Alicycliphilus denitrificans K601: one gene and its partner. The protein of the gene in region 1 binds, or shares a complex with, the protein of each later gene. Links are inferred from orthologs where the notes say so. Each region holds a gene or a part of one and is shown on either strand. Other genes may lie near its edges. The genes, in order: ALIDE2_RS18700 and xseA.

The links.
Region 2: the proteins of ALIDE2_RS18700 (region 1) and xseA are in contact, whole or in part, in a cryo-EM structure (PDB 8TXR), measured with the Escherichia coli proteins. The link is inferred for Alicycliphilus denitrificans K601 from one-to-one orthologs.

The regions. Positions count from the first base shown.
Region 1 is NC_015422.1:3,921,399-3,931,493, forward strand. What follows is about bases 3,279-6,220. They hold ALIDE2_RS18700 (exodeoxyribonuclease VII small subunit), read right to left. Parts: upstream 4,900-6,220; coding sequence 4,657-4,899; downstream 3,279-4,656. Other genes in these bases: dxs (1-deoxy-D-xylulose-5-phosphate synthase), read right to left, coding at 3,279-3,689; ALIDE2_RS18695 (polyprenyl synthetase family protein), read right to left, coding at 3,764-4,657; ALIDE2_RS18705 (aromatic ring-hydroxylating oxygenase subunit alpha), read left to right, coding at 5,175-6,220. In the rest of the region: ALIDE2_RS18680 (ATP-dependent helicase), read left to right, coding at 1-507; ALIDE2_RS18685 (TRAP transporter substrate-binding protein), read right to left, coding at 587-1,669; more of dxs, read right to left, coding at 1,797-3,278; more of ALIDE2_RS18705, read left to right, coding at 6,221-6,314; ALIDE2_RS18710 (DMT family transporter), read left to right, coding at 6,408-7,319; ALIDE2_RS18715 (sulfurtransferase), read left to right, coding at 7,373-8,272; ALIDE2_RS18720 (NAD-dependent succinate-semialdehyde dehydrogenase), read right to left, coding at 8,478-9,914. UniProt on the Escherichia coli protein: Bidirectionally degrades single-stranded DNA into large acid-insoluble oligonucleotides, which are then degraded further into small acid-soluble oligonucleotides.
Region 2 is NC_015422.1:3,069,917-3,079,952, reverse strand. The notes cover bases 3,775-6,657. They hold xseA (exodeoxyribonuclease VII large subunit), read left to right. Parts: upstream 3,775-4,488; coding sequence 4,489-5,826; downstream 5,827-6,657. Other genes in these bases: ALIDE2_RS14610 (Fe-Mn family superoxide dismutase), read left to right, coding at 5,969-6,550; ALIDE2_RS14620 (MotA/TolQ/ExbB proton channel family protein), read right to left, coding at 3,775-4,126. Outside these bases: ALIDE2_RS14650 (asparaginase), read left to right, coding at 1-246; adk (adenylate kinase), read right to left, coding at 319-975; kdsB (3-deoxy-manno-octulosonate cytidylyltransferase), read right to left, coding at 1,074-1,859; ALIDE2_RS14635 (Trm112 family protein), read right to left, coding at 1,856-2,038; lpxK (tetraacyldisaccharide 4'-kinase), read right to left, coding at 2,052-3,050; ALIDE2_RS14625 (ExbD/TolR family protein), read right to left, coding at 3,055-3,480; more of ALIDE2_RS14620, read right to left, coding at 3,488-3,774; ALIDE2_RS14605 (NADP-dependent isocitrate dehydrogenase), read left to right, coding at 6,850-9,087; ALIDE2_RS14600 (DUF192 domain-containing protein), read right to left, coding at 9,157-9,630; ALIDE2_RS24515 (hypothetical protein), read right to left, coding at 9,740-9,991. UniProt on the Escherichia coli protein: Bidirectionally degrades single-stranded DNA into large acid-insoluble oligonucleotides, which are then degraded further into small acid-soluble oligonucleotides.

The DNA of each region.
Region 1 (10,095 bases):
CTGCACGCCATGGAGGACGCGGGCCGCGTGCTGCGGGGCAGGTTCGTGGACGGCCTGGGCGCGGCCCAGTTCGCCGACAAGGCGGCCATCGAGCGGCTGCGCGAGTTGACGCAGCTGCAGACAGCTCAGCCGCTGGCCGTCGCGCTTTCGGTGCTGGACCCGGCCAACCCGTTCGGCGCGGCCCTCGCCTGGCCCGCGCACCGCCTGGGCATACGCCCCCAGCGGCGCAGCGGCGGCATCGTCGTGCTCTGCGGCGGCAGGCTGGCGCTCTACCTCACGCCGGGCAGGCGCCAGTTGCTGACCTGGCTGGACGCCGAGCGCGCGGACGAGCGCACGGCGCTCGCGCATGCGCTGCAGGCGCTGGTCCACGCGCTGGAGCGCGAGAAGCGCGGCCGCTTCACCATCGAAACCGTCGACGAACAGCCGGTCGGCAGGTACCCGCTGCTCGGGCTGCTGCGCGAGGCGGGCTTTTCCCGCGTGCCCAAGGGGCTCAGCTGGTACGGGTGACTTCCGCAGAAACGAAAAACCGCGGCCGGGGCCGCGGTTCTTCCATGGGCGGCAGGCACGGTGCCCGCCAGGATGGACCTCAGATCTTCACGGAAGCCATGGTCTGCAGGAACGGCAGCTCGGAGATGCGGCTCCACAGAATCTGGTCGCGCTGGAAGGCGCGCAGGTCCTCGTAGATCTTCTTGAAGGCGGGCTCCTTGGCGCTGTGCTCGGCATAGACCTCCTGCGCGGCCTTGAAGCCGGCCTCGACGACGGCCTTCGGGAACGGCTTGAGCTGGGTGCCCGAGCCGACCATGCGCTTGAGCGAGACCGGGTTGAGCATCAGGTACTTGGAAGTGCCGTCCTGGTTGGCCACGGCGGCGGCCGCCTTGACGATGGCCTGGTTCTCGGGCGACAGCTTGGCCAGCGCCTTGTTGTTGACGAAGAACTCCAGGTCGGCGCCGCCTTCCCACCAGGCGCCGTAGTAGTAGTACTTGGCGACCTTGTTGTAGCCCAGCTTCTCGTCATCGTAGGGACCGACGAACTCCACCGCGTCCAGCGTGCCCTTCTCCAGCGCCTGGTACACCTCGCCGGCGGGCATGTTCTGCGCCACCACGCCCAGCTTGGCCATGGATTCGCCGAACACGCCGCCGCCCAGGCGCATCTTCAGGCCCTTGAAGTCCGCGGGTGACTTGATCTCCTTGCGGTACCAGCCGCCCATCTGCGTGCCGGTGTTGAGCGCGCTGAGCGTCTGGAAGTTGTACTTGGCGAACAGCTCATTGAGCAGCTTGCGGCCGTTGCCGTGCTCCTTCCAGGCCTGGTTCTGGCCAGCGGTCAGGCCGAACGGCACGGCACAGCTGAAGGCGAAGGCCGGGTCCTTGCCGGTGTAGTAGTAGGCCGCCGTCAGCCCCATCTCGATGGTGTCCTCGGACAGCGCATCGACGATGCCGAACGCGGGCATCAGCTCGCCGGCCGCGTGCACCGAAACCTCGAACTTGCCGCCCGAGAGCGCCTTGACGGTCTCGGCGAACTTCACGCCCGCGCCGTGCAGGGTTTCCAGCGACTTCGGGAACGAGGTGGCCATGCGCCAGCGCACTGCCGCCTGGGCATGCACGGCCGGAGCCACACCGGCAGCCAGCACACCAGCCAAGCCCGCATTTTTGATGAGAGAGCGACGATCCATGAGTGATATCTCCAATGTTTGATCCGCAGACGAAACTCCGGCAGGCGGCGCAGCGCGGCACTGCCCCTAGAGCCGTCCAAGTGTAATTAGTTATTGCAGCCTGGATACCGACCGAGGGTATCCACCCTCATGCCACGGCGCGCGACGGCACGGCCGCCGGCCTGGCGCAGAAACGCTGCGCGATGGCGCGCTCCATGCCTTCGGCGTCCAGGCCCTGCAGGGCCAGCAGCCTGGCGGGGTCGCCATGCTCGATGAATGCATCGGGCAGGCCCAGCTGCAGCAACGGGCGCAGCACGCCCGCGGCGTTGAGCGCCTCGCCCACCGCGCTGCCCGCGCCGCCCATGATGCAGCCCTCCTCCACGGTGACCAGGGCCTCGTGCTCGGCCGCCACGCGCAGCAGCAGCTCGGTGTCCAGCGGCTTGGCCCAGCGCATGTTGACCACCGTGGCGTCGAGCTTCTCGGCCGCCTGCAGCGCCGGGTACAGCAGCGTGCCGAAGGCCAGGATGGCGATGCGCCGGCCCTGGCGGCGCACCTCGCCCTTGCCGAAGGGCAGGCCCTCCAGGCCGGCCAGCGGCGCCACGCCCACGCCGGCGCCGCGCGGGTAGCGCACGGCCACGGGGTGATCCTGCTCGTAGGCGGTGGTGAGCAGCTGGCGGCACTCGCGCTCGTCGGCGGGGCAGGCCATGCTCATGTGGGGGATGCAGCGCACGAAGGCGATGTCGTAAGCGCCCGCGTGCGTGGCGCCGTCCGCGCCCACGAGGCCCGCGCGGTCGAGCGCGAAGACCACGGGCAGGTTCTGCAGCGCCACGTCGTGGATGAGCTGGTCGTAAGCGCGCTGCAGGAAGGTCGAGTAGATGGCCACGACGGGCTTCACGCCCTCGCAGGCCATGCCCGCGGCGAAGGTCACGGCATGCTGCTCGGCAATGCCCACGTCGTAGTAGCGGCCGGGGAAGCGCTGGTGGAACTCCACCATGCCCGAGCCCTCGCGCATGGCCGGCGTGATGCCCACGAGGCGCTGGTCCTTGGCGGCCATGTCGCACAGCCATTGGCCGAAGACCTGGGTGAAGGTCTGCTTCGGCGGCGTGGCGGGCTTGACCAGGCCCACGCGCGGGTCGAACTTGCCGGGGCCGTGGTAGGCCACGGGGTCGGCCTCGGCGAGCTTGTAGCCCTGGCCCTTCTTGGTGACCACGTGCAGGAACTGCGGGCCCTTGAGGCTCCTGATGTTCTCCAGCGTGGGGATGAGCGAGTCGAGGTCGTGCCCGTCGATGGGGCCGATGTAGTTGAAGCCGAACTTCTCGAACAGCGTGGCCGGCACCACCATGCCCTTGGCCTGCTGCTCCAGGCGCTTGGCGAGTTCGAGCAGCGGCGGCGCGTTCCTGAGCACGCTCTTGCCCACGTCGCGCGCCTTGGCGTAGAACTGGCCGCTCATGAGCTGCGCGAGGTAGCGGTTGAGCGCACCCACGGGCGGGCTGATGCTCATGTCGTTGTCGTTGAGGATGACGAGCAGGTCGGCGTCTGCCACGCCCGCGTTGTTGAGCGCCTCGAAGGCCATGCCGGCCGTCATCGCGCCGTCGCCGATCACGGCGATCGCGCGGCGGTCCTCGCCCTTCTGCTTGGCCGCCAGCGCCATGCCCAGCGCGGCCGAGATGCTGGTGGACGAGTGCGCCGTGCCGAAGGTGTCGTACTCGCTCTCGGCGCGCTGCGGGAAGCCCGACAGGCCGCCGAGCTGGCGCAGCGTGCCCATGCGCTCGCGCCGGCCGGTGAGGATCTTGTGCGGGTAGGTCTGGTGGCCCACGTCCCACACCAGGCGGTCGCGCGGCGTGTCGAACACGGCGTGCAACGCCACGGTGAGCTCCACCGTGCCCAGGTTGGACGACAGGTGGCCACCGGTCTTGGAGACGCTCTCCAGCACGAAGGCGCGCAGCTCGCCAGCCAGGCTCTTGAGCTCGGCGCGCGACAGCCGGCGCAGGTCGGCCGGGTCGTTCACGCGTTCGAGCAGCGGGTAGTTGGTCGTGGACATATGCTCTTTTTTTCCTAGCTACCAGCGCTTGATGAGTAAGCGCTGGTAGCCAATTTGGCTTAAAAAATGGCCTTTCAGTGCGAACGGCGCACCACCATGTCGGCCAGCTCCGCCAGCGCGCGCGTATCCGCAAGGCCGCTCGCGGCCAGCGCGGCATGCGCCTCGGCCCGCAGCGCCTCGGCATGGTCGCGGGCGGCGTCCAGCCCCATCAGCGAGACGTAGGTGGGCTTGTCGCTGGCGGCATCCTTGCCTGCGGTCTTGCCCAGCGTGGCGGAGTCCTGCGTCACGTCCAGCACGTCGTCGACCACCTGGAACGCGAGGCCTATGGCCGCACCATACTGCGCCAGCGCCTGCTCGGCCACCCTGGCGGGCTCGCCGCAGGCCGCGCCCATGACCACGCTGGCGCGCAGCAGCGCCCCGGTCTTGAGGCGGTGCATGTGGCGCAGCTGGTCCTGCGTGAGCTGTTGGCCCACGCTGGCCAGGTCTATGGCCTGGCCGCCGGCCATGCCGTCGGCCCCCGCGGCCTGGGCCAGCAGGCGGCACAGGCGGGCCTGCATGGCGGGGGGCACACCGTCCTCCGGCGTCAGCAGCTCGAAGGCCAGGGCCTGCAGCGCGTCGCCGGCCAGCAGCGCCTGCGCCTGGCCGAAGCGCACGTGCACCGTGGGCTTGCCGCGGCGCAGCACGTCGTTGTCCATGCAGGGCATATCGTCGTGCACGAGCGAGTAGGCGTGGATCAGCTCCACCGCGCAGGCGGCGCGCAGCGCGGCCTGGCCCAGCCCACCCACGGCCTCGCAGGCCGCCAGCACCAGCAGCGGGCGCAGGCGCTTGCCGCCGTCGAGCACCGCGTAGCGCATTGCGGCGCCCAGGCCCGCGGGCGCGTCCGCCCGCACCCAGAGCGACAGCCCCGCCTCGACCTGCGCGAGCTGTCCGCGCATCCAGCGGGCGAAGTCGTAGTCCGAGGTAGGCATCACTCCTGCGTCCATGGCTGCAGCGCCCCCTCGTCCAGCACCTTGATCTGGTCCTGCACGGCCTCCAGGCGCGCGCGGCAGAAGTTCAGCAGCGCCGCGCCGCGCTGGTAGCCCGCCAGCATCTGCTCCAGCGGCAGCTGCCCCGACTCGATGCGGGCCACGAGCTGCTCGAGCTCCTCCAGCGCGGCTTCGTAGCTCGCGGGATCGGGCTGTGGTGCGGGTGCGGCGGGGGCCTTGGGCATGGGATGGTGGGGCGCCTTGCGCCAAGTGGAAACGGGCAATTTTAGGCGCTGCTCCACAAACACGCGGGTGGCGCGCCCCCGGACCGCGGACCCGGGGACGCATGGCGGGCCCGCCCAATACCAGTACGGGCGCCGCGGAAATAACCCCACCGCCTATAATCCCATTCCTTCGATACGAACCGGCTATGGAGTCTTTCCCTGGGCCGGTTTCGTTTTTTCTATTGTCCGTGCGCACGCGCACCCTCCCTGTGGGGAGTCTTTAGGTCAGGTCACCCATGTCTGATTTAAGTCTTCGACTGCAGCAGGCCGCAAGCCAACTACCAGTTTCCAGCTATTTCGACGAGGCGCTCCTGCAGCGCGAACTGGAGACCATCTTCCGGCAGGGCCCCCGCTATGTCGGGCACGCGCTGAGCGTGCCCGAGATCGGGGACTACTACGCCCTGCCCCAGGAGAGCGAGGGCCGCGCGCTGGTGCGGGGCGCCAATGGCCGGGTGGAGCTGGTCTCCAACGTCTGCCGCCACCGCCAGGCGGTGATGCTCAAGGGCCGCGGCAACCTGCAGGCCCAGGGCAAGGGCCATGCGGGCGGCAACATCGTGTGCCCCATCCACCGCTGGACCTATTCCAGCAGCGGCGAGCTGCTGGGCGCGCCGCATTTCGCGCACGACCCCTGCCTGAACCTGAACAACTACCAGCTGCGCGAGTGGAACGGCCTGCTGTTCGAGGACAACGGCCGCGACATCGCCGCGGACCTGGCCGGCATGGGCCCGCAGCACGACCTGTCGTTCGAGGGCTACGTGCTCGACCACGTGGAACTGCACGAGTGCAGCTACAACTGGAAGACCTTCATCGAGGTCTACCTGGAGGACTACCACGTCGGCCCGTTCCACCCCGGCCTGGGCAACTTCGTCACCTGCGACGACCTGCGCTGGGAGTTCGCCAGGGAGTATTCCGTGCAGACCGTGGGCGTGGCGCCCACGTTCGGCAAGCCGGGCTCGGACGTCTACAGGAAGTGGCACGAGGTGCTGCTCAAGTACCAGGGCGGCAAGCTGCCCGAGCGCGGCGCCATCTGGCTGACCTACTACCCGCACATCATGGTGGAGTGGTACCCGCACGTCCTCACCGTCTCCACGCTGCACCCCATCTGCGTGGACAGGACGCTGAACATGGTGGAGTTCTACTACCCCGAGGAGATCGTGGCCTTCGAGCGCGAGTTCGTCGAGGCCCAGCGCGCCGCCTACATGGAGACCTGCATCGAGGACGACGAGATCGCCGAGCGCATGGACGCGGGCCGCAAGGCCCTGATGCAGCGCGGCGACAACGAGGTCGGCCCCTACCAGAGCCCCATGGAGGACGGCATGCAGCACTTCCACGAGTGGTACCGCGAGCGGCTGGGCGACGCCGTGCCCAAGGCCTGAGCGACGCCCACGTCATTTGCTACCATAAAAATAGCTGCTGGCGCTTGTCACATAGGCGCCAGCAGCTTTTTCCGCATAAGAACCAAGGTTTCCATGCAAGCGCTCTGGATGGTATTGGCGGCGTTCCTGTTCGCCAGCATGGGGGTGTGCGTCAAATTCGCCTCGGCGTACTTCAATTCGGCCGAGATGGTGTTCTACCGCGGCATCATCGGCATGGCCGTGCTCTGGTGGCTCGCGCGCTCGCAGCAAGTGGCGCTGGCGACGCGCTACCCCGGCATGCACGCCTGGCGCAGCCTGATCGGCGTCCTCTCCATCAGCGCATGGTTCTATGCGATCGCCCACCTGCCGCTGGGCACGTCGATGACGCTCAACTACATGAGCAGCGTGTGGGTCGCGGCCTTCATCGTGGGCGGCGCGCTGTTCACGTGGCGCCCCTCCAGCCGCCAGCCGCGCCCGCCGCTGCAGGTGCCGCTGCTGCTGACGGTGCTGACGGGCTTCGCGGGCGTGGTGCTGATGCTGCGGCCCAGCCTGGGCGACAGCCAGGGCTTCGCCGCGCTGATCGGCCTGGGCTCGGGCCTGGGTGCGGCCCTCGCCTACATGCAGGTGGTGGCGCTCTCGCGCCTGGGCGAGCCCGAGACGCGCACGGTGTTCTACTTCGCCACCGGATCGGCCGTGGCGGGCGCGGCGGCCATGGCCGTCACGGGCATGTCCTCCTGGCCCGGCTGGCCCGCGCTGTGGCTGCTGCCGCTGGGCATGCTGGCGGCGCTGGGGCAGCTGTGCATGACGCGCGCCTACTCGCGCGCCCTCACGCCGCGCGGCACGCTGGTGGTGGCCAACCTGCAGTACTCGGGCATCGTCTTCGCCGGCATCTACGGCGTGCTGCTGTTCGGCGACCAGCTGCCGCTGGCGGCCTGGGCCGGCATGGCGATCATCGTCGCCAGCGGCATCGCGGCGACCGTGCTGCGCACCCAGGCGGCGCCGGACACGCCGGCGGAAGAACACTAGGTTCCGCCTAGGGCCACAATGAAGGCTTCGACATTCCTCGACGAAGCACTTCCATGCCATTCACCACGCTGATCTCCGTTTCCGAACTGCAGGCCCTCGTGCGCAGCAGCCAGCCGCTGATGGTGTTCGACTGCAGCTTCGACCTGGCGCAGCCCTCGCTGGGTGCCGCGCAGTACCGCGAGGCCCACCTCCCCGGCGCACTGCACACCGACCTCGACAAGAACCTGAGCGCCCGGCACGGCGCACCCGGGCACGGCGGCACGCTCACCGCCTCGGCGGCCGACGAGCCCGCCTCGGGCGGGCGCCACCCACTGCCAGGCCGCGAGCGCTTCGCCACCTGGCTCTCCAGCATCGGCTTCTCCAACGACATGCAAGCCGTGGTCTACGACCGCAACGGCGCCAACTACTGCGGGCGCCTGTGGTGGATGCTCAAGTGGGCGGGCCACGACGCCGTGGCCGTGCTCGACGGCGGCCTGCAGGCCTGGCAGGCAGCGGGCGGCAAGCTGGCCAGCGGCGAAGGGCCCGCGCGCTTCCAGTCCAACTTCGAGCTGCGCGCGCCGCTGCGCCGCCTGGTGGGCGTGCAGGAGGTGCTGGAACACCTGGGCCGGCCGCACCAGACCCTGGTCGACGCGCGCGCCACGCCGCGCTTTCGCGGCGAGGTCGAGCCGCTGGACCCCGTGGCGGGCCACATCCCCGGCGCGCTCAACCGCCCCTTCGGCCTGAACCTGGGGCCCGACGGCTGCTTCAAGAGCCCCGGGCAGCTGCGCGCCGAATTCCAGGATCTGCTGGGCGGACGCCCGCCAGCCAGCGTGGTGCACCAGTGCGGCAGCGGCGTGAGCGCCGTGCCCAACCTGCTGGCCATGGAGATCGCCGGCCTGGGGCCGACGGCCCTGTTCGCGGGCAGCTGGAGCGAGTGGTGCAGCGATCCGGCCCGGCCCGTGGAGCGCGGCTGAAGCGCATCAACGGAAAGCCCGGGGGCCTTGCCGATCACCGGGGCTTGCAGCTTCGCTGCGCCGCGATCAGTGGCCGCAACGCCTGAATCCGGCGCAACGCAGGCCAGCAGACGCCGCGCAAGGGCCGCCCCGCCGCGCTGGCGTCGTCCCCCTTCCCGGCGCCAGCCGAGAGAAGGGGGAAGCCGCGTAGCGGCTCAGGGGGTTGTCACACATTCGTGATCGAGATCGCGCGCGTGTTCAGGCAGGCCTCCAGCGCCTCCGGCCCGCCCTCCGAGCCGTAGCCCGAGTCCTTGATGCCGCCGAACGGCAGCTCAGCCGAGGGTGTGGCAGGCTGGTTGATCCACAGCATGCCCACCTCCACGCGCTGCGAGAGCAGGTGCGCGTTCTTGAGCGAGCGCGTGAACGCGTAGCCCGCCAGGCCGTAGGGCAGGCGGTTGGATTCGGCGATGGCGTCCTCCAGCTTGGTGAAGCCGCGCACCGAGGCCACGGGACCGAAGGGCTCCTCGTTGAAGATGCGCGCGCTCGTGGGCACGTTGTCGAGCACCGTGGGCGCGAAGAAGTTGCCCACCTCGCCGATGCGCTCGCCGCCGGCGCGCACGGTGGCGCCGCGCTGGACGGCGTCGCCCAGCAGCTCCTTCATGGCGGCCACGCGGCGCGGGTTGGCCAGCGGGCCCATCTGCGTGCCCTTGGCCAGGCCGTCGCCCACCTTCAGGCCCTGGGCGTGGCGCGCGAGCGCGGCCACGAAGTCGGCGCGCACGTCCTCGTGCACCAGGAAGCGCGTGGGCGCGATGCACACCTGGCCGGCGTTGCGGAACTTGGCGCCGCCCGCGGCCTTGACTGCCAGCTCGATGTCCGCGTCCTCGCAGACGATCACCGGCGCGTGGCCGCCCAGCTCCATGGTCACGCGCTTCATGTGCTGGCCGGCCAGGCCCGCGAGCATCTTGCCCACGGGCGTGGAGCCGGTGAACGTGACCTTGCGCACGATGGGGTGCGGGATCAGATAGTTGGAGATTTCGGCCGGGTTGCCGTAGACCAGGCCCACTACGCCGGCGGGCAGGCCCGCGTCGGCGAACGCGCGGATCAACTCGGCGGGGCTGGCCGGCGTTTCCTCGGGCGCCTTGACGAGCACCGAGCAGCCCGCGGCCAGCGCTGCGCCCAGCTTGCGCACCACCTGGTTGATAGGGAAGTTCCAGGGCGTGAACGCGGCCACCACGCCCACGGGGTCCTTCACCACCATCTGGCGCACGGCCAGGTTGCGCGAGGGCACGATGCGGCCGTAGACGCGCATGCCCTCGTCGGCGAACCATTCGATGATGTCGGCCGCGGCCATGGCCTCGACGCGCGCCTCGGCCAGGGGCTTGCCCTGCTCCTGCGTGAGGATGGCGGCGATGGCGTCGGCGCGCTCGCGCATCAGCGCGGCGGCGCGGCGCATGGCCCGCGCGCGCTCGATGGCAGGCACGTCGCGCCAGGCCTCGAAGCCCTTCTGCGCCGCAGCCAGCGCGCGGTCCAGGTCGGCGATGCCCGCGTGCGCCACGCGGCCGATCTCCTCGCCCGTGGCGGGATTGACGACGGGCAGCGTCTTGCCGTCGGCGGCGTCCTGCCACTGGCCGGCGATGAAGAGGCGGGTGTCGGGATAGCGCATGCTGTTGCTCCTTGTGTGTCCAGCGTGAATTCGAGACTTCGACTATAGGCCGGCGGACGCACCCGGGCGCGAACGCGGGAATTCGCTAGGGCCTGTTCACCTAAGAAACGGGAGATGCGTTGCCCCGCCGTGGGGGCATCTGCTTTGTCGCGCGGCTTGCCAATAGCTACCGCTATTGGCG
Region 2 (10,036 bases), 850 kb from region 1 along the record:
GACTGGCTGGTGGAGAAGGGCGCCCGGGGCATCGTGGCCGCGGCCACGGGCAACGGCACGCTGCACAAGGCACTGGAGGCGGCCCTTGCGCGCGCAGTGGCCGCAGGCGTCGCGGTGCGCGTGGCCTTGCGCTGCCCGCAGGGGCGCATGCTGGACGTGTACGATGCGCCCTGGCAAGGTGCGGACGGCCTGAGCCCGGTGAAGGCGCGGATCAGCCTGATGCTGGAGCTGATGCGCTCGCCATAAGTGGCTTTGAATACGCTCTAAAGCAAGAAGCCCCGCAGCGCGGGGCTTCCGTCATGCGCCCGGAGGGGGCGGTCAGCTGGACAGGGCGGCGAGGGCGCGCTCGGTGATCTCCTCCACGCTGCCCGTGCCGTTGATGGCGCGGTACTTGGGCGCATTGGCGGGGTCGGCCTTGGCCCAACTGGAGTAGTAGTCCACCAGCGGGCGCGTCTGGTCGCTGTAGACCTGCAGGCGCTTCTTGACGGTTTCTTCCTTGTCGTCGTCGCGCTGCACCAGGGGCTCGCCGGTCACGTCGTCCTTGCCTTCCACCTTGGGCGGGTTGAACTTGACGTGGTAGGTGCGGCCCGAGGCGGGGTGCGAGCGGCGCCCGCTCATGCGCTCGATGATGGCGTCGAACGGCACGTCGATCTCCAGCACGTAGTCCAGCTTGACGCCGGCGGCCTTCATGGCGTCGGCCTGGGGGATGGTGCGCGGGAAGCCGTCGAACAGGAAGCCCTTGGCGCAGTCTGCTTCAGCGATGCGCTCCTTCACGAGGTTGATGATCAGGTCGTCGCTCACGAGTTGGCCCGCGTCCATGACGGCCTTGGCCTGCTGCCCCAGCGGCGTGCCGGCCTTGACGGCGGCGCGCAGCATGTCGCCCGTCGAGATTTGCGGAATGCCGAATTTCTGGCAGATGAAGGCGGCCTGCGTGCCCTTACCGGCGCCGGGAGCGCCGAGCAGAATCAGTCTCATGGATGTCCTCTCGTGTTTTTGAAAATCGGCCGGCACGGCTGGCGCGAGCGTGCCCTTTGTGCGGGCGGTGAGGATAGCACGCGATACTTTTGGCGGGCTTACGCGGCCAGCAGGGCGCGCACGCGTTCCAGGTCCTCCGGCGTGTCCACGCCCGCGCCGGGGGCGCTGGCGGCCACGTGCACGGCAATGCGGTGGCCGTGCCACAGCGCGCGCAGCTGCTCCAGCGCCTCGATCTGCTCCGTGGGCGCGGGCGGCAGCTCCGGGAAGCGGCGCAGGAAGCCCGCGCGGTAGCTGTAGATGCCGATGTGGCGCAGCGGCGCGAAGCCCGCGGGCACGCCCCGGCCCTGCCGCCACCAAGCGCTGCCGGCGGCGTGGTCGCGCGCATGGGGGATGGGGGCGCGGCTGAAGTAGTGCGCCAGGCCCTGCGCGTCCAGCACCACCTTCACCACGTTGGGGTTGGCGAAGTCGGCGGCGCTTTCCATGGCGTGGGCGGCCGTGCCCATGCTGGCGTCGGCGCGCGCGTGCAGCAGCGCGGCCACGGCGTCGATGAGACGCGGGTCGATGAGCGGCTCGTCGCCCTGCACGTTGACCACGATGTCGTCGCCCGCAAGGCCGAGCAGCGCGCAGGCCTCGGCCAGGCGGTCGCTGCCGCTCGCGTGGTCGGCGCGCGTCAGCAGGGCCTGCACGCCGTGCGCCAGGCAGGCGTCGATGATGCGCGCGTCGTCGGCCGCGACCACGCAGCGCCGGGCGCCGCTTTGCGCGGCGCGGCGCGCCACGTGCACCACCATGGGCAGGCCGGCGATGTCGGCCAGCGGCTTGTCGGGCAGGCGCGTGGAGGCCAGGCGCGCCGGGATCAGCACCGTGAACGGCGCGGCGGCGCTCACTGCTCCAGCTCCTCGTCGGTGAGCGTGCGGGCCTCGTTCTCCAGCAGCACGGGGATGCCGTCGCGCACGGGGTAGGCCAGGCGCGCGCTGCGCGAGACGAGCTCCTGGCGCTCGCGGTCGTAGGTCAGCGGGCCCTTGGTGACGGGGCAGACCAGCAGTTCAAGCAGTTTGGGGTCCATGGCGGTGCTCCTCTCAATGGGGTGGCGATGATAGCGAGGCCAGGCGCGCGTCCAGTGCGCCGAAGAAGGCGGGGGCGATGGACAGGCGCAGCGGCACGGCCAGCGCGTCGGGATGCGCGGGCCAGAGCTTGACGGCGTCCTTTTCGGTACAAATCAGCCTCAAGTGCTTGTCTGGCGGGCACTTCCAGCTAGAAAAATCGTAGTGGTCGGGCAGCGCCTCTTCGGTGGCGGGTCTCAGCCCTTTGGCGTGCAGCAGGGCAAAGAAGTCCTGCGGCCTGGCGATGGCGGCCAGCGCGTGCAGGGGCTCGCCCTGCAGCTGCGCCAGCGGCACCTGCCGGCCCGCGGCGTCCACGGCGTGGTCCGCCAGGGCGCGCGACAGCGCGAACTGCGGCGCGGGCCCGCCGGGCGCGGGGCCGGCGTGCAGCACGAGATCGACGGCGCGCGGCCAGGGCTCGCGCAGGGGGCCGGCGGGCAGCAGCCAGCCGTTGCCCACGCCTTCGTCGTTGAAGACGCAGACCTCCACGTCGCGCGCCAGCGCCAGGTGCTGCAGGCCGTCGTCGCAGACGATGATGTCTGTGGCGGGGTGGGCGACCAGCAGCGCGCGGCCGGCGTCCGCGCGCCGGCGTGCCACGAAGACCGGCACGCCGGCCGCGCGCGCGATCAGCAGCGGCTCGTCGCCCGCCTCGGCGGCGCTGGCCGTGGGCAGCACCTCGCGGCAATCACCGGTGGCGCGCCCGTAGCCGCGCGAGATGACGCCCGGGCGCCAGCCCGCAGCCCGCAGGTGGCGCACCACGGCCAGGGTCACGGGGGTCTTGCCGGCGCCGCCCGCGATGACGTTACCGACCACGATGACCGGCACGGGCAGGCGTTCGCTGCGCAGCAGCCGGGCGCGGTAGAGCGCGCGGCGCAGCGCCGTGAGCGTGCCGTACAGCAGGGACAGCGGCCACAGCGCCATGGCCAGCGGGCCGCGGCGCCGCCAGGCCTGGCGCAGCCGCGCGGCGTGGTCGGCCATTGGTTCACTTGCCGGCCGTGGCCGACGACTGGGTGGCGAAGGTGATCTGCGACAGGCCCACGCGGCGCGCGGCCTCCATCACCGTGACCACGGACTGGTGCGGCGCGGCGGCGTCGGCGCTGATGATGACCACGCTGTCGCGGCCCGCGGTGGCGGCCTCGGTGAGCGCCTGCGCCACCTGCTCGACGCGCTTGCCTTCCAGCGTGCTCTTGTTGACGGCGTAGCGCCCGTCGGCGGCCACCGAGACGATGACTTCCCGGGGATGGTCGCGCAGCTGCTGCGCGTCCGCCACGGGCAGGGTCAGCTGCAGCGCGGTGAACTTGCTGTAGGTGGTGGACAGCATCAGGAAGATCAGGATCACCAGCAGCACGTCGATGAACGGGATCAGGTTGATCTCCGGCTCTTCCTTCTGGCGGGGGCGGAAGTTCATGGCGGGGTTACTTGCGCAGGCGGCTGATGTGGCGCACGAACTGCTCGGAGGCGAGCTCCAGCGTCAGCAGGTAGGCGTCCACGCGGCTCCTGAAGTAGCGCCAGAAGATCAGCGTGGGAATGGCGATGATCAGGCCGAAGGCCGTGTTGTACAGGGCGATGGAGATGCCGTGCGCCAGCTGCGCCGGGTTGCCGCCGCCGGTGGCGCCCACGGCGCCCGTGCCGGCCTGCGAGCCGAAGATCTCGATCATGCCGATCACCGTGCCCAAGAGGCCCAGCAGCGGCGCGGCCGAGGCGATCGTGGCCAGGGCCGTGAGGTATTTCTCCAGGCGGTGGGCCACTTTGCGCCCCGCGCCCTCCATGGCGGCGCGCAGGTCTGCCTCGCTGCTCTGCGGGTTGCCGTTCAAGGCGCGCAGGCCGCTGGCCAGCACCTCGCCCAGGGCGGAGTTCTGCTCCAGCTGGGCCACCACGTCGGGCGCGGGAACGGCGCGCGAAGACACCGAGATGGCCTCGTCGAGCAGCTTCGGCGGGGCGACGCGGGCCGTCTTCAGGGCCATGAAGCGCTCGAACACCAGCGCCAGCGCCAGGATGGAGCACGCAATCAGGGGCCAGATGGGCCAGCCGGCGGCTTGTATGATCGACAGCAATTCTCACTCCGCACACGGTTGAAGGCAGCGCAGGATTATGGCGCAGCTTGCACGGGCGGCTTTTCGGCGGGCCCGGCGAACGCCGCAGCGCCGCCGCCTCTTCGCCAGCGGCGCTCGACCCACATTTTCTGTGGATAACTTTGTGGGAAACCACATGCACAGACCGCTCTGGACGGCGCCAATGCGTGGTTTGCTTGGAATGATGAAAATTTACGCATCAAAAAATTGTTCTGAATCAATGGGTTGCACGTGTCTGCGTGGTTTGCGGCGGGTCATGGGCAGTGCCTGCCGGATGCGCCCCGCTCGCCGGATTCTGTGGACTAGTCCGGCCGTCGCGGCGCCCTGCAGGCTCGGAGGGGCCTGTGTTTGAGCCCCCGCAGGCAGGCGTGGCGCCGCGTATCTGGGAAGTTGGCGCGCTATGCCGCGCCATTGCTGACACTTTGCAGGCGCGCTTCAACCCGATAGCTGTGCGCGGCGAGATCACGGGCTTCTCGCGCGCGTCCAGCGGGCATTGCTACTTCACGCTCAAGGACGGGCAGGGGCAGATCCGCTGCGCCATGTTCCGCCGCGCGGCCGACCTGCTGGACTTCATGCCGCGCGACGGCGAGCTGGTGGAGGTGCGCGGGCGCCTGGGCGTGTACGAGGCGCGCGGCGACCTGCAGCTCATCGTCGAGGGCCTGCGGCGCGCGGGGCAGGGGGCGCTGTTCGAGCAGTTCCTGCGGCTGAAGGCCCAGCTGGAGGCCGAGGGCCTGTTCGACGGCGCGCGCAAGCGGCCGCTGCCCGTCATGCCGCGCGGCATAGGCCTGGTCACCTCGCCGGGCGCGGCCGCCCTGCGCGACGTGGTGACGGCGCTCGCGCGGCGCGTGCCGCACATCCCGGTGGTGCTGGTGCCGGCCCTGGTGCAAGGCGCGCAGGCGCCCGCGTCGATCTGCGATGCGCTATCGAAACTGTATCTGCTTGCGCAGGCTGGGAGCGCCATGGAGGGCGATCCGGCATCGAAAACCGGGGCGCCGCCGCCCATCGACGTGATCCTGCTGGTGCGCGGCGGCGGCTCCATCGAGGACCTGTGGGCCTTCAACGACGAGCGCGTGGCCCGCACCATCGTGCAAAGCCCCGTGCCCCTGGTGAGCGGCGTGGGGCACGAGACCGACTTCACCATCGCCGACTTCTGCGCCGACCTGCGCGCGCCCACGCCCACGGCCGCGGCCGAGCTGGTGAGCGAGCCGCGCGCCGTCTGGCTGGGCGCGCTTGACTTGCTGGCCGGGCGGCTGCAGGACGCCGCGCAGCGCCAGATCGACCTGCGCCACCAACGGCTGGACCAGGCGTCCCAGCGCCTGGGACGGCCCTCGGGCCTCGTCGCCCAGCAGCGGCTGCGGCTGGCGGCTCTGGCCCAGCGCATGCGCCATGGAGTACTACTGAAAATGCAGCGCATGGCGCAGGCCAGCCAAGCGCTGGAGGCCAGTTTGCCGCAAGGCGTGCGGCGCAGCCTGGCGCAGCGCGGCGAGCGCCTGGAGCGCGCTGCGCTGCGGCTGGAGCTGCTCAACCCGCAGCTGGTGCTCGAACGCGGCTACGCCTTGCTGACCGACGCCGAGGGCCGCGCCGTGCTGCGGCCGTCCCAGGTGCGCCTGGGCGACGCCGTGCACGCCCGGCTGGCCGAGGGCGAGCTGGACCTCACCGTTGCGCAGCGCCGCCTCCTGTGACGGCGGCAATCCCGCACGCGTTGACGGGAGTCACGCTTCGCCTACAGCGGGGTTCGTCATTGCTTTCTAGAATGGCCGATGCCGCGCCGCGCCAATGGCGCCGGCGACCCGTTACCTACTACGACCCACGAAGGACTTGACCATGGAACACAAACTGCCTGCGCTGCCCTACGCCATCGACGCCCTCGCCCCCCACTACAGCCAGGAAACGCTGGAATACCACCACGGCAAGCACCACAACGCCTACGTGGTGAACCTGAACAATCTGCAGAAGGGCACCGAGTTCGAGAACATGACGCTCGAGGAGATCGTCAAGAAGTCCTCCGGCGGCATCTACAACAACGCGGCCCAGATCTGGAACCACACCTTCTTCTGGAACTGCATGACGCCCAACGGCGGCGGCGAGCCCGGCGGCGCGCTGGCCGCGGCCATCAACGCCAAGTGGGGCAGCTACGCCGCCTTCAAGGAAGCGTTCGTCAAGAGCGCCGTGGGCAACTTCGGCTCGGGCTGGACGTGGCTCGTGAAGAAGGCCGACGGCAGCGTGGACATCGTCAACACCGGCGCCGCCGGCACGCCCCTGACCACGGCCGACAAGGCCCTGCTGACGGTGGACGTGTGGGAGCACGCCTACTACATCGACTACCGCAACCTGCGTCCCAAGTTCGTCGAGACCTTCCTGGACAAGCTGGTGAACTGGAAGTTCGCCGAGGCCAACTTCGCCTGAGCCCGGCGAGGCCAAGCCGTACCGCGCAGGCCGAGTCAGGCCTAGTTGCCCACAGGGGCCCGGAGAGCGATCTCCGGGCCCCTTTTCGCATGTTTGGAATCGTGGCGACAGTCTTGTAGAAGACTTGCAAAAAAAAGTGCCAGTTTTCCCCATGATTTTTCGCAATACGATATTCGATTGCAAATTGCACGATTTTCCGGCGGCGACTCGCGCACAATCCGCCATGTCACATCGGATGACCGCGCGCATGGCCGCCGATCGGCGGCACAAACCTCTGTTTTTGTTACCTGAGAGACGAGATGAGCACCCAACAACCCACCATCATCTACACCCTGACCGATGAAGCGCCGCGCCTGGCAACGGCCTCATTCCTGCCCATCGTGCGCGGCTTCACGTCGGTGGCTGGTATCAACGTGGCCGAGAGCGACATCTCGGTGGCGGCCCGCATCCTGGGCGAGTTCGCGGACTATCTGACCGAGGAGCAGCGCGTGCCCAACACCCTGGCCGAGCTCGGCAAGAAGACGCTGGAGCCCGACGCCAACATCATCAAGCTGCCCAACATCAGCGCCTCGGTGAGCCAGCTCATGGCAGCCATCAAGGAACTGCAGTCCAAGGGCTACAAGATCCCCGACTACCCCGAGAACCCCGCCAACGAGCAGGACAAGGAAATCAAGGCGCGCTACGGCAAGTGCCTGGGCTCGGCCGTGAATCCCGTGCTGCGCGAGGGCAACTCCGACCGCCGCGCGCCCGCCGCCGTGAAGAACTACGCCAAGAAGCACCCGCACTCCATGGGCGAGTGGAAGCAGTGGTCGCAGACGCATGTCTCGCACATGCACCACGGCGACTTCTATCACGGCGAGAAGTCGATGACGCTGGACAAGGCGCGCGACGTGAAGATGGAGCTCATCACGGCCAGCGGCAAGGCCATCGTGCTCAAGCCCAAGGTCGCGCTGCAGGCCGGCGAGATCATCGACTCGATGTTCATGAGCAAGAAGGCGCTGTGCGAGTTCTACGAGCGCGAGCTCGACGACTGCAAGGAGGCCGGCATCCTGTTCTCGCTGCACGTCAAGGCCACGATGATGAAGGTTTCGCACCCCATCGTGTTCGGCCACTGCGTGAAAATCTACTACAAGGAAGCCTTCGAGAAGCACGGCAAGCTGTTCGACGAGCTGGGCATCAACGTCAACAACGGCATGGTCGATCTGTACGAGAAGATCAAGGTCCTGCCCGAGTCCAAGCGCGAGGAGATCATCCGCGACCTGCACGCCTGCCAGGAGGACCGCCCCGCGCTGGCCATGGTCGATTCGGCCAAGGGCATCACCAACTTCCACTCGCCCAACGACGTGATCGTCGATGCCTCGATGCCCGCCATGATCCGCGGCGGCGGCAAGATGTGGGGCGCAGACGGCAAGCCCTACGACTGCAAGGCCGTGATGCCCGAGTCCACCTTCGCGCGCATCTACCAGGAGATGATCAACTTCTGCAAGTGGCACGGCAACTTCGACCCGCGCACCATGGGCACCGTGCCCAACGTGGGCCTGATGGCGCAGAAGGCCGAGGAATACGGCTCGCACGACAAGACCTTCGAGATCGCGGAAGCCGGCGTGGCCAACATCGTGGACCTGGCCACCGGCGAGGTGCTGCTTTCGCAGAACGTGGAGCAGGGCGACATCTGGCGCATGTGCCAGGTCAAGGACGCGCCGATCCGCGACTGGGTCAAGCTCGCCGTCACGCGCGCGCGCAACTCGGGCATGCCGGCCGTGTTCTGGCTCGATCCCTATCGCCCGCACGAGAACGAGCTCATCAAGAAGGTCAACGCTTACCTCAAGGACCACGACACCGCGGGCCTGGACATCCAGATCATGAGCCAGGTGCGCGCCATGCGCTTCACGCTCGAACGCGTCGCCCGCGGCCTGGACACCATCTCGGTCACCGGCAACATCCTGCGCGACTACCTGACCGACCTGTTCCCCATCATGGAACTGGGCACCAGCGCCAAGATGCTGTCCATCGTGCCCCTGATGGCCGGCGGCGGCATGTACGAGACCGGCGCGGGCGGCTCCGCGCCCAAGCACGTGCAGCAGCTCGTGGAGGAGAACTACCTGCGCTGGGATTCGCTGGGCGAGTTCCTGGCGCTGGCCGTGTCGCTCGAAGACCTGGGCCTGAAGACCGGCAACGCCAGCGCCAAGCTGCTGGCCAAGACGCTGGACCAAGCCACGGGCAAGCTGTTGGACGAGAACAAGTCGCCCTCGCGCAAGGTCGGCGAGATCGACAACCGCGGCAGCCAGTTCTACCTGTCCCTGTACTGGGCCCAGGCACTGGCAGCGCAGACCGAGGACGCCGCGCTGGCCGCCAGGTTCGCTCCGCTGGCCAGGCAACTGGCCGCTGACGAGGCCAGGATCGTCGAAGAACTGCGTGCCGTGCAGGGCAAGCCGGCCGACATCGGCGGCTACTACCAGCCCGACCTCGCCAAGCTGGACGCGGTGATGCGCCCGAGCGCCACCTTCAACGCCGCCATCGCCTCGCTGGCCGCCTGAGAACGGCTTGGCGCACAAGAGAAACCGGCCCATGGGCCGGTTTCTTTTTTGGGGGGCGGGGAGCGCGGCCTATGGGCGCGCCGCCTTGAAGGGCTCGCCCGCCAACCTGCTGCCCGCCTTCAGTCCCTTCCTGGCGAACCAGCCCTGGTTCATCTCCAGCACGAAGCGCACGGGCCTGGCGGAGCAGTGGGAGTCCTCGCTCATGGGCTTCATGTCGGCAAGGTTCACGATGGTGCCGTCATCGGCCACGAAGGCGGCGGTGAGCGGCAGCAGCGTGTTCTTCATCCAGAAGCACTGCGTGGCGGGCTGCTCGAAGACGAACAGCATCCCCTCGTGCTGCGGCATGTCGCGGCGGAACATCAGGCCGATCTGGCGCTCCTGCGGCGAGGCAGCCACCTGGGCGTCAATGCGGTGCATGCCCGCCGTGATCTCCACGCGCCGCAGATCCATCTGCGGGCCCACCTGCGCCCATGTTCCGGTGCAGACAAGGGCCAGGGCCAGAAGATGCGTCGGGCGCGGCAAGCGCAGGGGCGAGATATTCATGGGGCGAAACAAAGGCTGAAGTGGAGCGGGGCTTGAATCCGGGCAAGAAAAAACCCGCAAAACAGGAAGCTATTTTGCGGGTTTTCGGGCCAGGACCCCGGAAGGGGGCTCAGGCCGCGGACTTCTTGGTGCGCTTTTTGGCGTGCTTCTTGTGGGGCGCCTTGGTCGCCTTCTTGGCAGCAGCCTTGGCTTCGGGGGCTGGCGCGGCCGCGGCAGGCGCTGCGGTTACCGCTGGAGCGGCCGGAACAGCGGGGGCAGCCGGAGCCTGTGCGAATGCACCTGCAGCGAACATACCGGCGGTCAGGACAGCTAGGAGTTTTTTCATATATGCCAATTCCTTGTAGGGGTCGGTGATCGCCACGCGCAAACCCGCGCATGGCCTCCCTTCAACGGCCTGCCGTTGCCG